DNA from 4 places in the Pantoea sp. PGP6 genome. Region 3 is predicted to be linked to each of the others. Evidence: predicted binding sites of a transcription regulator. Region 3 holds the regulator's gene; each other region holds the start of a gene.
What was found. The regulator CRP, encoded in region 3, controls carbon source genes, mostly activating them, when cyclic AMP is high. The targets are predictions, from matches to a motif close to ATGTGANNNNNNTCACAT.
Positions count from the first base shown of each region.

Region 1: udp (uridine phosphorylase) is a predicted target of CRP. The motif match lies at 1,925-1,942, and genes of this name have one in related genera.
Region 2: cdd (cytidine deaminase) is a predicted target of CRP. The motif match lies at 1,381-1,398, and genes of this name have one in related genera.
Region 4: epd (erythrose-4-phosphate dehydrogenase) is a predicted target of CRP. The motif match lies at 1,735-1,752, and genes of this name have one in related genera.

Region 1 covers NZ_JBQBMA010000001.1:4,110,047-4,113,412, forward strand. The annotation lists gene ACLIBF_RS19850 (tetratricopeptide repeat protein) at 1-955, opposite strand, end outside; gene udp (uridine phosphorylase) at 1,053-1,814, opposite strand; gene ACLIBF_RS19860 (dienelactone hydrolase family protein) at 2,117-2,950, shown strand; gene metE (5-methyltetrahydropteroyltriglutamate--homocysteine S-methyltransferase) at 3,009-3,366, opposite strand, start outside.
Region 2 covers NZ_JBQBMA010000001.1:1,518,307-1,521,672, forward strand. The annotation lists gene ACLIBF_RS07205 (NAD-dependent malic enzyme) at 1-172, opposite strand, end outside; gene cdd (cytidine deaminase) at 442-1,332, opposite strand; gene ACLIBF_RS07215 (CidB/LrgB family autolysis modulator) at 1,453-2,145, opposite strand; gene ACLIBF_RS07220 (CidA/LrgA family protein) at 2,138-2,530, opposite strand; gene metG (methionine--tRNA ligase) at 2,759-3,366, opposite strand, start outside.
Region 3 covers NZ_JBQBMA010000001.1:427,390-430,755, forward strand. The annotation lists gene ACLIBF_RS01950 (YccS/YhfK family putative transporter) at 1-806, opposite strand, end outside; gene crp (cAMP-activated global transcriptional regulator CRP) at 864-1,496, opposite strand; gene ACLIBF_RS01960 (OsmC family protein) at 1,799-2,203, shown strand; gene ACLIBF_RS01965 (phosphoribulokinase) at 2,788-3,366, opposite strand, start outside.
Region 4 covers NZ_JBQBMA010000001.1:922,794-926,159, forward strand. The annotation lists gene tkt (transketolase) at 1-1,632, shown strand, start outside; gene epd (erythrose-4-phosphate dehydrogenase) at 1,941-2,960, shown strand; gene pgk (phosphoglycerate kinase) at 3,012-3,366, shown strand, end outside.

The sequences.
Region 1 (3,366 bases), 3.7 Mb from region 3:
GCGCCGTCTTGAGGAAGTACTGATCGGTAAAGCGTTCGCTGCCACGGTACTGCGCAATAAATTCGCGCATCGTTTGTTCAACCTGCTGGAAAACGCCATGGCAGCCGCCCCACATGCCGGCCAGCAGTAACTCGGTGTGGGAAAAATAGTCGCGCATGTGGTGGAACCAGTACGGCGATGCCAGCCAGGCGTTGACCGCCGCCGCTTCGCGCTCGGAAAGCAGCGAGTCGGCATCACGCACAATAAAGCGTTTAACGCTGGGATCGTCCATCACCAGAAAGCGCCACAGCGTCGGGAACAGCGTTTTTTCCTGCGACATATCAACCCGCTCAACGTGGGGCTGATCGAGCCGTTGCCAGACATGCTGCGGCACGCTGTCATCCAGATAGATGCGGCAGATCCAGCCGGGAAAGAGCTGCGGTGCCACCTCAACGTTTTTAATCAGGGTTTCACAGTAGCGCGGCTGGTCGCCATACAGGCTGAACGCGATCACGTTCTGCCGCGGCTGGCTGAGATCGATTGGCTCAGGCTGCGCAGCGGGAAAGGCGACCCGCGGCCCCTGACGAAAGCGGGCGTCTGACTGCATCAGCGATTCCAGGCCGTAACGCGCCACCTCATCCTGCTTATCCAGCCAGCCACACACTTCGGTCAGGCCATCCAGCCAGGTTTCTGACGCGGTGGCGCGCACGGCCGGCGGCGACTGGTAAATTTTCTGGTAGGTTTTGTACGCCTTGTGATGCTGACCGAGACGCATCAGGCAGAGCGCATAGTCACTCAGTACCTGCATCTGGTGAGGCTGATAACGCAACACCTCTTCGCAAGAGCGGACGGCCTGCGCATAATCGCCCTGCTGCATGGCGGCGCGGAACCGGGCGGCACTGCTCTCCAGACGGGCATTGAGCGCGGCGGAATTCGGGTTAACGACGGGACGACGAACGGGAATAGTTTTGCGCATCGGGCACTCTCAGAGTCCGTTGAAAGGCTGCGCCGGGGTTATCCGGCAGCAGGCAGGCCTCATAGCGGCCCGTTAACCTGCTGCCTGGCTGTGAGGGTTATAACAAGCGGCGTGCCGCTTCAACCACAATTTTTACCGCATCGCTTTCGGTCTGTTTCATCGTCACCGCATCCGGGATCTCTTTCTGGGTACGGTTAACGATCACACCAGCCACCATGCCGGCGCGCAGGCCCTGGCTGGCACACATGGTTAACAGTGTAGCGGATTCCATCTCATAGTTGAGTACGCCCATCTCCTGCCACTCTTTCATCGATCCCTGGAAGCGATTCACCACCCGACCAGAGAAGGTATCGTAGCGTTCCTGTCCCGGATAGAAGGTATCAGAAGAGGCAGTAATGCCGATATGGGTCTTCGCGCCACAGGCTTCTGCCGCAGCCACCAGCGCCGTGGTACAGGCAAAATCGGCCACTGCCGGAAACTCCATCGGTGCGAAATGCAGGCTGGCACCGTCGAGCCGCACGGAACCGGTAGTCACCAGCACATCGCCAACGTTGATGTGCGGCTGGATAGCGCCGGTGGTGCCAACGCGCAGAAAAGTGCGTACGCCAAGCTGTGCCAGTTCCTCAACCGCAATGGAGGTAGAAGGACCGCCGATACCGGTTGAACAGACCACCACCGGCTTACCGTCGAGTTTTGCCAGCCAGCTGGTGAATTCACGGTGTGAGGCCAGATGCGTGGCATCCTCCATCAGTCCGGCAATTTTCTTCACGCGCTCCGGATCGCCGGGCACAATCGCCAGGGTAGCGCCCTGCAGATCGGCTTTAGTCAGGCCAAGATGGAAAACGTCAGACTGTGTCATTTCAGACTCCTGTTAAGGGAAGGTAGCGCGTCACTCTACGTCAGCACGCCCGATAAATATGTGACAACATTCACTTAAGAAAATGAAAGTTACATTTTTCACTAAAAACAATGTGATGATTATCACAATATCACATCGGGTTCGCCGTCATTGCGATCGGCGGGGCTGTGTCGGGGTCATCGCAGTGTTAAAGAGTTGGGTGATATTGTCCGCTGCTGACTCTGTTACCCGACGTCTGGCTCGCACCGTTTCCGGCCAGGCTATAGTTACGTGATTGCGCAATTGCTCGCACGGAGAGAATAATGAAAACCAGTGATAATATGACACAAAAAGCCGCGGCAGGGACCTTTGCGCCTGCCGTTCAGCCGACCGCTTCCACCACCATTATTACCGACAGCCCGGCGATTCAGTCGGGTGAGACCTCAGTGCCAAGCCAGGGCGAAAATATGCCCGCGTTTTTTGCCCGACCAAAATCCGCAGAGGGTCCGCTGCCAGTGGTGCTGGTGGTACAGGAAATTTTCGGGGTGCATGAGCACATCCGTGATATCTGCCGCCGGCTGGCGCTGGAAGGCTATCTGGCCATCGCCCCGGAACTCTACTTCCGTGAAGGCGATCCCAACGATTACCAGGATATTCCGACGCTATTCAGCGAGCTGGTGAGTAAGGTGCCCGACAGCCAGGTGCTGTCCGACCTTGATCATGCCGCCAACTGGGCAGCGCGTAACGGCGGTGATATCCGGCGGATGGGCATTACCGGTTTCTGCTGGGGCGGCCGCATTAGCTGGCTCTATGCGGCGCACAATCCACAGCTGCGTGCCGCCGTCGCCTGGTATGGACGGCTGACCGGCGATCGGACCATGAAGCAGCAAAAGCACCCTATTGATGTCGCCGTCGATCTCAGCGCCCCGGTATTAGGCTTATACGGCGGTCAGGATGACGGAATTCCGCTGGAGAGCGTTGAGCAGATGCGTCAGGCGCTGCACGCCGCCAATGCCACCGCGGAAATCATCGTCTATCCCGAAGCCGGACATGCGTTTAATGCTGACTACCGTCCGAGCTATCATGCCGAATCGGCCAGCGATGGCTGGGCGCGGATGCTGGCCTGGTTCAGGCAGTATGGCGTAGCTTCACAGTAAGCGAAAAAAGGGGCGCCTGCGCGCCCCGATTATTTCTCATTCCCTGCCGGACGCCCGTTTACGCCGTTTTAGCCCGCAGGTTTTTTGCCGCAGTGACCATGTTAGCCAGCGCCTGCCGCGTTTCGGTCCAGCCACGCGTTTTCAGCCCGCAGTCCGGATTTACCCACAGCCGTTGCGGCGGAATACGCTTCGCCGCTTTCAGCAACAGCGCTTCAATCCATTCGACGTCCGGTACATTAGGCGAGTGAATGTCGTAGACGCCTGGGCCAATCTCATTCGGATAGTCAAAGTGTTCAAACGACGCCAGCAACTCCATGTCAGAGCGCGAGGTTTCGATGGTAATCACATCGGCATCCAGCGCAGCGATGGAATCCATGATGTCGTTAAACTCGCAGTAACACATATGGGTGTGGATC
Region 2 (3,366 bases), 1.1 Mb from region 3:
GCGCCTGTTCTTCAATCGACTCTACCGCTTCCGGCAGCAGACCATTGAGATTAAATTCGTTACGTTCTTCGATGCTAAAGGCACTGCCTTTGTTGAGGAGGGGGAATTCCAGCAAAATCGGGCCAGCGTAAGGGATGTAGAGCGGACGTTTACTTTCGTAGTCGAGTTCCATGCAGTGATGCTCCGGTTGCAGTGTTGTCTGGCGTCACGCCGGAAAGGTAGCGCCAGTTTACTTACCCGTTATAGCTCAGGCTGCAGGAGCAGTGCAGCGGCAGGTCTCCGCTGCGAATCATTCACGTACTTGCTGCCATCCTGCAACCCGAATTATTCAGAGTAATTTGTCATGACGTGAATTCTGGCGCCAGATCCTATGAAATTTCCCGCAGAAGTACAGCATTTGTTCATAAAAGGTCACAAAACTGTGGCCTTTCTGACAGTGGGTTATGCTTTGTGCAATCTCACCGACAGCAGCTCACTGCAACCAAAAGTCTGTAAGGTTGCCTGCGTGGCGGCAAACTGGCTCAGCGTGGCATTTTCTACTTCTGCCAGCACCGCTCTTTTTATCTGACCACTGTGCCCGCCCTGCATATTCAGCAGCACCAGCGCGGCCTGAAGCGGCGGAAAGCTGGGGTTAAACGCGGCATTCTCAGCATAGCGACCGGTCACAATAGTGCCGGACTCGGTTTCCAGCGCTACGCCGCTGTGTGACTGGCTGTACGGCGCGTGGCTGGCATTGGCGGCGGCCACGGCGGCCTGCACCAGCGCATCTCCCTCAGCGCTGTAACCGTGGTCGACCGCATCCATCAGCAGGGTTGTGATGTCGAGATCGCGCGGGCCAAAGGAGTCTGGCAGATAATCGGCCAGGGTACTGATGGCGCGCTGCGGCAGCGAAATACGAATCCCGGTACCGCTGTTGAGTTCATTCATAAACTGACGGCAATGGCCGCACGGGGTGTAGTTAACCGTGATGGTTTCCAGCCGGCGTTCGCCGCGCAGCCAGGCGTGGGTAATCGCGCTCTGCTCAGCGTGCACCGTCTGTTGCAGTGGGGTGCCGACAAATTCCATGTTGGCGCCGAAGTACCAGTTACCACTGGTGCCGCGGGCGATCGCCCCGACGTTAAAGTGCGACACCGTGGCCACCGCACAGGCTGCTGCCAGCGGCAGCAGCGCCAGCGCCAGCGCATCGGCGTCCATCTGAGTCTGTTGCTGCAGCGATGCGATCTGGTCGGCGCGCAGCACTGCCTGAAAGTCAGGCGCGTCCAGCAGCGGAGCCAGCGCGGTTTGCAGAGTTGACGGCAACGCCTCGAAGGCGGAGAGGAAACGTGAATGCATGAGAGCCTCATTAAATTCAGCAGGACGATATGCCAGTCACAGGTTTATATGTGATCCCCGTCGCTCTGACAATGCAACCTGAGTTGCATGTTTCAACTTTGCGAGATCTATCGCAAAGTTTTAGCCAAACCAGTGCAGCAGTAGCGGAAAAATAAACGGTGCCAGCAAAGAAGTAATGATGCCGCAAATCACCAGCGCCAGTGAACTGAACGCCCCTTCCTGATAATCGACTTCAGCCGCCCGGGCGGTTCCGAGGGCATGGGAGGCGTTACCGATGGCCAGACCGCGCGCCGCTTTCGATTTGACGCCCAGCAGGTTCAGCAGCATATGCCCAAACACCGCCCCCAGCACGCCGGCGATCAGTACACAGATGGCGCTGATCGCCGGGATGCCGTGCAGCGATCCGGAGACCGCCATTGCGATGGGCGTGGTGACTGATTTGGGAATAATGGTGGCGGCAATTTCCGGCGTGGCGCCCAGCCACAGGGCGATAGCGGTGCCCGATATCATGGCGGTCAGGCTCCCGATAAAGCAGACCCCAATGATCGACTTCCAGCGGGCGCGAATCTGATGCATCTGCTCGTACAGCGGCAGCGCCAGGGCGACCACCGCCGGTTGCAGCAGCTGGTTAAGAATCTGACTGCCGGCAAAGTAGCGCGAGTAGGGCAACTGCAGCAGCAGCAGGATCGGGATGATAATCGCCATCGCCACCAGCAGTGGATTGAGCAGCGAGATTTTCAGGGTCAGCGCCAGCTTGCGCGCCAGAAAGAACGCCGCCAGGGTCAGCGGCAGAGACCACCAGATATCACTCATCGTTTGGCTCCCGGAGCGGACGACGGCTGTGCAACTGGTGGGCGCTGACGCCGACCACCGCCAGCACCACAAAGGTACTGACGACGCAGGAGATGACGATCGGACCAAACTGGGCGCTGAGAATATCGGTATGGCTCATGACGCCAACGCTAATTGGCACAAACAGCAGCGCCATATAGCGGATGATCAGATGGCAGCCCGGTTTCACCCAGTTGACCGGCAGGATTTGCGACGCCAGCAGGGCAAACAGAATCAGCATCCCGAGAATACTGCCAGGAATAGTGATCGGCAGCAGCGAGGCGATGCCGTTGCCACTGTATAAGCAGAGATAAATGATGATAAAGGCACGAAGGTAGCGCCCGCAGACAGACAGCACGGTGAGCATGACAGGCTCCTGTTTTCACTGTTGTTCATCATACGCATTAACCGCTTAGCGTGCTAGCGATCACATAAAAGCCCGACAGACCGATGCCCGGATCAGCAGGTTTAGCGGGACATCAGCAAAGCAGGGGGAAGCGGCGCGGGGGAAAACGTGACGGCTGAAATCGCAGAGATAAAGCAGAATCTCCCCTTACACCGGCAACCTGGCGTAAGGGGAGTGAAGCGTGAGGGATTATTTAACCGGCATGCCCGGTACCGCACCGCTGTCTACCGACAGTACAAACAGATCTTTACCGCCCGGTCCCGCCGACAGCACCATCCCTTCGGAGATGCCAAAGCGCATTTTACGCGGCGCCAGGTTAGCAACGATGATGGTCATCTTGCCGACCAGCACGGACGGATCGGGATAGGCCGCACGAATGCCGGAGAAGATCTGACGCTTCTCGCCACCCAGGTCGAGTTGCAGACGCAACAGCTTGTCTGAGCCATCGACCAGCTCCGCCTGCTCAATCAGCGCTACCCGCATATCGACTTTGGCGAAATCGTCGATGGTGATGGTGTCACCAACCGGCGCATCCGCCAGCGGACCGCTAACCGCCGGGGCGCTGGCCGCTGCGGCATCCTCTTTCGACGCCTCAATCAGGCCTTCGACCTTCGCCATTTCAATCCGGCTGTAGAGCGCTTTAAACGGCGCAACCTGATGATCCAGCAGCGGCTGTGGAATCGCATCCCAGCTCAGTTCGCAGTTAAGGAAGCCTTCTGCGCGCGCGCTCAGCGACGGTAGCACCGGCTTCAGCCAGGTCATCAGCACGCGGAACAGGTTAATCCCCATTGAGCAGA
Region 3 (3,366 bases):
GCGTTCCAGCGGATCACCGCTTCGGCATGGCTCTGCTCCACCAGTTTCTGCACCTCTTCCGGCTGATGCAGGCTGACCGAGATGTGCTCCTGCAGGTCCAGCGCCACCTGAAAGGCGCGGGTCAGCCGCTTATGGCTGTGATCCCGGCTGGCGGAAAGCATGTGCATCTGCTGGTAACAGGTGGTGATCATATCGACCACTTTTTGCTGACGCGCCAGCAGCGGCGGCAGGGCCTTTTCCGGATCGGTCAGCTGAGTCAGCAGGGTATATTTGGCGTCGCAATAGTTGGCCAGCTCACGGTAGATCAGGCTCAGGCTTTCACGCATCGGCTGCTCTTTCCACAGCCAGAACCAGAACCAGTTAAACAGCCCATACCATAGCGTGCCGCCGATATAGAGCAGCGGCGGCACATAGATCGGCATACGGCCAATCAGGCTCAGCGTGAAGATGGCGGCGATCAGGGTGCCGGGCAGCAGACGGCCGTGCAGCGGGCTGATTTCGCCGGTGACCCCCAGCAGCAACGGCAAGGCGAACAGAATCAGCGGCAGCGGAATGGCGTGCTGCGTCAGCCACTGAATCAGAAAGCTGCCGAGCGCAAACAGGCTGCCGCCGACAATCAGGCGTTTGAAGAAGCGTTTATGCGGGGTATCCAGACCGGCGATATTGCAACAGGCGGGAACTAACGAGAACAGCAGACCTTTTTGCAGGTCGCCAGCCAGCCAGCCCAGCGCCACTGGCAGACAGAGCACCAGGGTTTGCCGCAAGGCGTAATTGACTTCAGGATGGTAAATAATTCGACGCCACATCGGCCCAACACAAACAATAACGGCGCGATGTTGCCATCACGCCGTGGGTGACAGGAATTAGCGGGTGCCGTAAACGACGATGGTTTTGCCGTGTGCAGAGATCAGGTTCTGATCTTCCAGCATCTTCAAAATACGGCCCACGGTTTCACGTGAACAACCAACGATTTGGCCAATTTCCTGACGAGTAATTTTAATTTGCATGCCGTCGGGATGCGTCATGGCGTCTGGCTGCTTCGCCAGGTTAAGCAGAGTCTGAGCAATGCGTCCGGTCACATCGAGGAAAGCGAGATTACCCACTTTTTCCGACGTAACCTGCAGGCGACGCGCCATCTGCGACGACAGTCGCATCAGGATATCCGGGTTAACCTGGATCAGCTGACGGAATTTCTTGTAAGAAATCTCCGCCACTTCGCACGCGGTTTTGGCACGTACCCAGGCGCTGCGCTCCTGACCTTCTTCGAACAGGCCAAGCTCGCCAATGAAATCGCCCTGATTCAGGTAAGAAAGAATCATCTCTTTGCCTTCTTCATCTTTGATCAGAACCGCAACGGAACCTTTCACGATGTAGTAAAGCGTTTCAGCTTTTTCACCTTGGTGAATCAGCGTACTTTTGGATGGATACTTGTGAATATGGCAATGGGACAGGAACCATTCGAGTGTAGGGTCTGTTTGCGGTTTGCCGAGAACCATTCGCTATTATCCTCTGTTGTAATCGTGCCCAAAATACAGGGGGCAGTTTCCCTGTCAGGCGATGAAAGCTTCAAGCGTTTCCCTTACAGGAAATTATTCGGGCTGCATTCGGCGCAGTGCGCATCATTCTTCCCGGCTTCGCCATCGGGTGACGAAAAATATTTTCAGCACTGTTTGTAGCACAGCTTTTGCCGACTGTCTTCTGTTGTCTCGCTTCAGCTAACGGCGGATTTCTCTGGATTGCTGTTTACCAGGCGAAAGCGTACTCTGACGGCAAAACCGCATATTCTGGAGCGAAAATCATGCAGGCAAGAGTGAAATGGGTAGAAGGGCTGACATTCCTCGGTGAGTCGTCATCCGGACATCAGGTATTAATGGATGGCAATTCGGGTGATAAAGCGCCCAGCCCAATGGAGATGGTGCTGATGGCGGCGGGCGGATGCAGCGCCATCGACGTGGTTTCAATTCTGCAAAAAGGTCGCAACGATGTGGCTGATTGTGAAGTAAAACTGACCTCAGAACGTCGTGAAGAGGCGCCGCGAATCTTTACGCACATCAACCTGCACTTTATCGTGAGCGGCAAAGCGCTACAGGATAAGGCGGTCTCACGCGCGGTGGATCTTTCTGCTGAAAAATATTGCTCGGTCGCCATCATGCTGGGCAAAGGGGTTACCATCACCCACAGCTATGAAGTGATCGAACTGTAGTAGCCGCAAGGGTCATTGCAGACCTGCTAACTTCACTTCCAGTATCTGATGCAGGTTGCTTTAAGACTGTGCCTGGGCAGGGAATCCGTTTTGATACTGTGCCTGCGCAGGGAACCGGGTCAGATCGGAAAGTCGTTTAAGCCAATCCCTGGCCGCTCGGCCTGCGCGATTACGCACCTCATCCCTGAGGCGCGCCCGTAGCCGGGCCAACGCTTTGCGTTGTTCAAAAACGCTCCCGGCGTTTTTATCCGGGCGGCGGGACGCTTTCCTCTTCTGACCCGGTTCCCAGCGTGTTGAACTTATCTATTGCTGCCAGATTCTTTCTGCCCAGAGGTTGTCTGTAGCGACCTTCCTGAAACCGGATGCGGTTGTCGGACGTGAAGCGAAGGGAGCATATGCCTGTAGCAAAGCATCGCGGGCCAGGGATGGCCCGTGCTGAGCCTGCCAGCGATAACGGTTTTGCGTCTTTGCGAAAGGTGTATGCTCCCTGAAGCCTGCCCAGGGGTAAGTCTTTAGCCGCAGGAAAGCCAGTTTTACTCTCTTTGTTAAAGACATCTGCTCTCAGAGCGGTTTTTGCTGGCCTCTTATTCTATCCGCTTGCCTTCCACCAGCCGCTTCACCAGCGGACCCATGATCAGCTCCATCGCCAGACCCATTTTGCCGCCAGGCACTACCAGCGTATTGATGTGCGAGATAAACGAGCCCTGCAGCATCGCCAGCAGATAAGGGAAGTCGATATCGTCCAGCGCCTGAAAGTGGATCACCACAAAGCTCTCATCCAGTGACGGAATAGCGCGGGCAGCGAACGGGTTTGAGGTATCGACCGTCGGCACTCGCTGGAAGTTAAGATGGGTGCGCGAGAACTGCGGCGTAATGAAGTTGATGTAATCCTCCATTGAGCGCACCACCGAATCCATTACCGCTTCACGCGAATGGCCGCGTTCGCTGGTGTCACGCACCAGCTTCTGAATCCACTCGAGGTTAACAATTGGCACCACGCCCACCAGCAGGTCGACATGCTCCGCTACGTTATGCTGGGCGGTCACCACGCCACCGTGCAGTCCTTCGTAAAACAGGATATCGGTGTTTTGCGGCAGCGGCTGCCACGGCGTAAAGGTGCCCGGCACCTGATTCCACGGTACCGCTTCGTCATAGGTGTGCAG
Region 4 (3,366 bases), 500 kb from region 3:
AACGCGGTCGGTTTCGCCATTGCTGAACGCACGCTGGCGGCACAGTTCAACCGTCCGGGCCATGACATCGTAGACCACAATACCTATGTCTTCATGGGTGATGGCTGCATGATGGAAGGTATTTCACACGAAGTCTGCTCACTGGCCGGTACCCTTAAACTGGGCAAACTGGTGGCGTTTTATGATGACAACGGTATCTCTATCGACGGTCATATTGATGGCTGGTTCACTGATGACACGGCAAAACGCTTTGAAGCCTACGGCTGGCACGTGGTGCGTGGCGTAGATGGTCATGATGCTGATGCGATTGCTAAAGCGATCGACGAAGCGAAAAGCGTCAGCGATAAGCCGTCGCTGCTGATGTGCAAAACCGTTATTGGTTTCGGTTCACCGAACAAAGCGGGCACCCATGACTCGCACGGTGCCCCGCTGGGCGATGATGAAGTGGCACTGACCCGCAAACAGCTGGGCTGGGAACATGCTCCTTTCGTTATTCCCTCTGATATCTACGCCGAGTGGGACGCTAAAGAAGCGGGCCAGGCAAAAGAAGCGGCCTGGGATAAGAAATTCGCCGCTTACGCTCAGGCACACCCTGAGCTGGCCGCCGAGTTCAAACGTCGCGTCAGCAATGAGCTGCCGGCTAACTGGCAGCAGGAGTCGCAGAAGTTTATCGAACAACTGCAGGCTAACCCGGCTAAAATCGCCAGCCGTAAAGCGTCACAGAATGCCATCGAAGCCTTTGGTAAAATCCTGCCAGAATATCTGGGTGGATCAGCCGATCTGGCGCCAAGCAACCTGACTATCTGGTCTGGCTCTAAGCCGATCAACGAAGACGCCGCGGGTAACTACATCCACTACGGCGTGCGTGAATTCGGTATGACCGCGATTGCTAACGGTCTGGCACTGCACGGCGGTTTCCTGCCGTACACCGCTACTTTCCTGATGTTCGTTGAATATGCGCGTAACGCGGCGCGTATGGCGGCACTGATGAAGATCCGTCAGATCATGGTTTACACCCACGACTCAATCGGTCTGGGCGAAGATGGCCCGACTCACCAGCCGGTAGAGCAGATGGCCAGCCTGCGCACCACGCCGAACATGAGCCTGTGGCGTCCGTGTGACCAGGTTGAATCGGCGGTGGCATGGAAATATGCCATTGAGCGTAAAGATGGCCCGACAGCGCTGATCTTCTCGCGTCAGAATCTGGCGCAGCAGGAGCGCAGCACTGAGCAACTGGCTAACGTGGCGCGCGGTGGCTACGTACTGAAAGATTGCGACGCGACGCCTGAACTGATCCTGATCGCTACCGGTTCAGAAGTTGAACTGGCGGTCGGTGCCTGGGATAAACTCACCAGCGAAGGTCGTCAGGTGCGCGTGGTCTCTATGCCATCAACCGATGCGTTCGACAAGCAGAGCGATGCTTACCGTGAATCTGTGCTGCCGAAAGCGGTCAGCGCACGCGTAGCTATCGAAGCGGGTATCGCTGATTACTGGTTCAAATATACCGGTCTGAACGGCGCTATCGTCGGCATGACCAGCTTCGGCGAATCAGCACCGGCCGATCAGCTGTTCGAAATGTTCGGCTTCACCGTCGATAACGTTGTCGCCAAAGCGAAAGCGCTGCTGGCGTAACATCAGTCAGGCGGGTTCACACCCGCCTGATTAAAATCAGAGGACGCCTCAGGCGTCCCTTTCGTTTTTATTCCTGTAGTAATAACTATCTTTTGCGTCGTTTTGTGACGCAGATCCAAATATACGCAGTCCGATTGATCACAATCATTCCTGTTATTCCTCCCATCCTTTATTGTGGCTGAACCGTTTCAGTTGCCGGGCAGATCGCCCCGGTTTCAGACAATGCCGGGTAAGAATCTCCTGTACAAACTACAGCGAAGCGCTCAGGCTAACGGCACGTTTTTTCCGTCTGACGTGGCAGGAGAGAGATGACCATACGGGTAGCAATAAATGGTTTTGGCCGTATTGGACGCAACGTATTGCGTGCGCTGTATGAAACCGGCCGTCGTGCTGAGATCACCGTCGTTGCCATCAATGAGCTGGCCGAAGCGACCGGTATGGCGCATCTGCTGAAATATGACACCAGCCACGGCCGTTTTGCCTTTGATGTGCGGCAGGAACGCGACGTGATGTGGGTCGGCGGCGATACCCTGCGCATTTTACACCGTGCTGAGATTGCCGATCTGCCGTGGCGCGAACTCGACGTCGACGTGGTGCTGGATTGTACTGGTGTCTACGGTTCGCGCGCCGATGGCGAAGCGCATCTGCAGGCGGGCGCGAAAAAAGTGCTGTTCTCGCATCCGGGCGGCAACGATCTCGATGCCACGGTGGTGTATGGCGTCAACCAGCAGTGGCTGAAAGCGACTGACTGCATCGTCTCGAACGCCTCCTGCACCACCAACTGCATTATTCCGGTGATCAAACTGCTGGATGACGCGTTTGGCATTGAGTCCGGCACCGTGACTACCATCCATTCAGCGATGCACGATCAGCAGGTGATCGATGCCTATCACAGCGATCTGCGTCGTACCCGGGCTGCCAGCCAATCGATCATTCCGGTGGATACCCGTCTGGCGGCCGGCATTACCCGTATTTTTCCGAAATTCAACGATCGCTTTGAGGCGATTGCCGTGCGCGTGCCAACGATTAACGTGACGGCGATTGATCTCAGCGTTTCTGTACGCCAGTCGGTCAGGGCGTGCGAAGTTAACGCCTTGTTGCAAAGCGCGGCAGAAGGGGCATTTCGTGGTATAGTTGACTATACGGAATTACCGTTAGTCTCAGTCGATTTTAATCATGATCCGCACAGTGCCATTGTGGACGGCACCCAAACGCGGGTCAGTGGTCAACACCTGATCAAGACCCTGGTCTGGTGTGATAACGAATGGGGCTTTGCTAACCGAATGCTCGACACGACGTTAGCAATGGCCGCAAGCGGTTTCAGGTAGGGCGCGGTTTGCGCCTGGCAAAACTTATGAGAATCAACGAGAGGGTTCACCATGTCTGTAATTAAGATGACCGATCTGGATCTTGCTGGCAAACGCGTTCTGATCCGCGCCGATCTCAACGTACCAGTGAAAGAAGGGAAAGTGACGTCAGATGCACGTATCCGTGCTTCTCTGCCTACCATCGAAGCGGCGTTGAAACAGGGCGCGAAAGTGATGGTTACCTCTCACCTGGGTCGTCCGACCGAAGGTGAATACACTGAAGAGTTCTCGCTGCTGCCGGTAGTTAACTACCTGAAAGAGAAGCTGAGCGGCACCAATGTGACCCTGGCAAAAGATTACCTCGACGGCGTTGAAGTCGGCGCTGGCGAACTGGTGGTGCTGGAAAACGTTCGCTTTAACAAAGGCG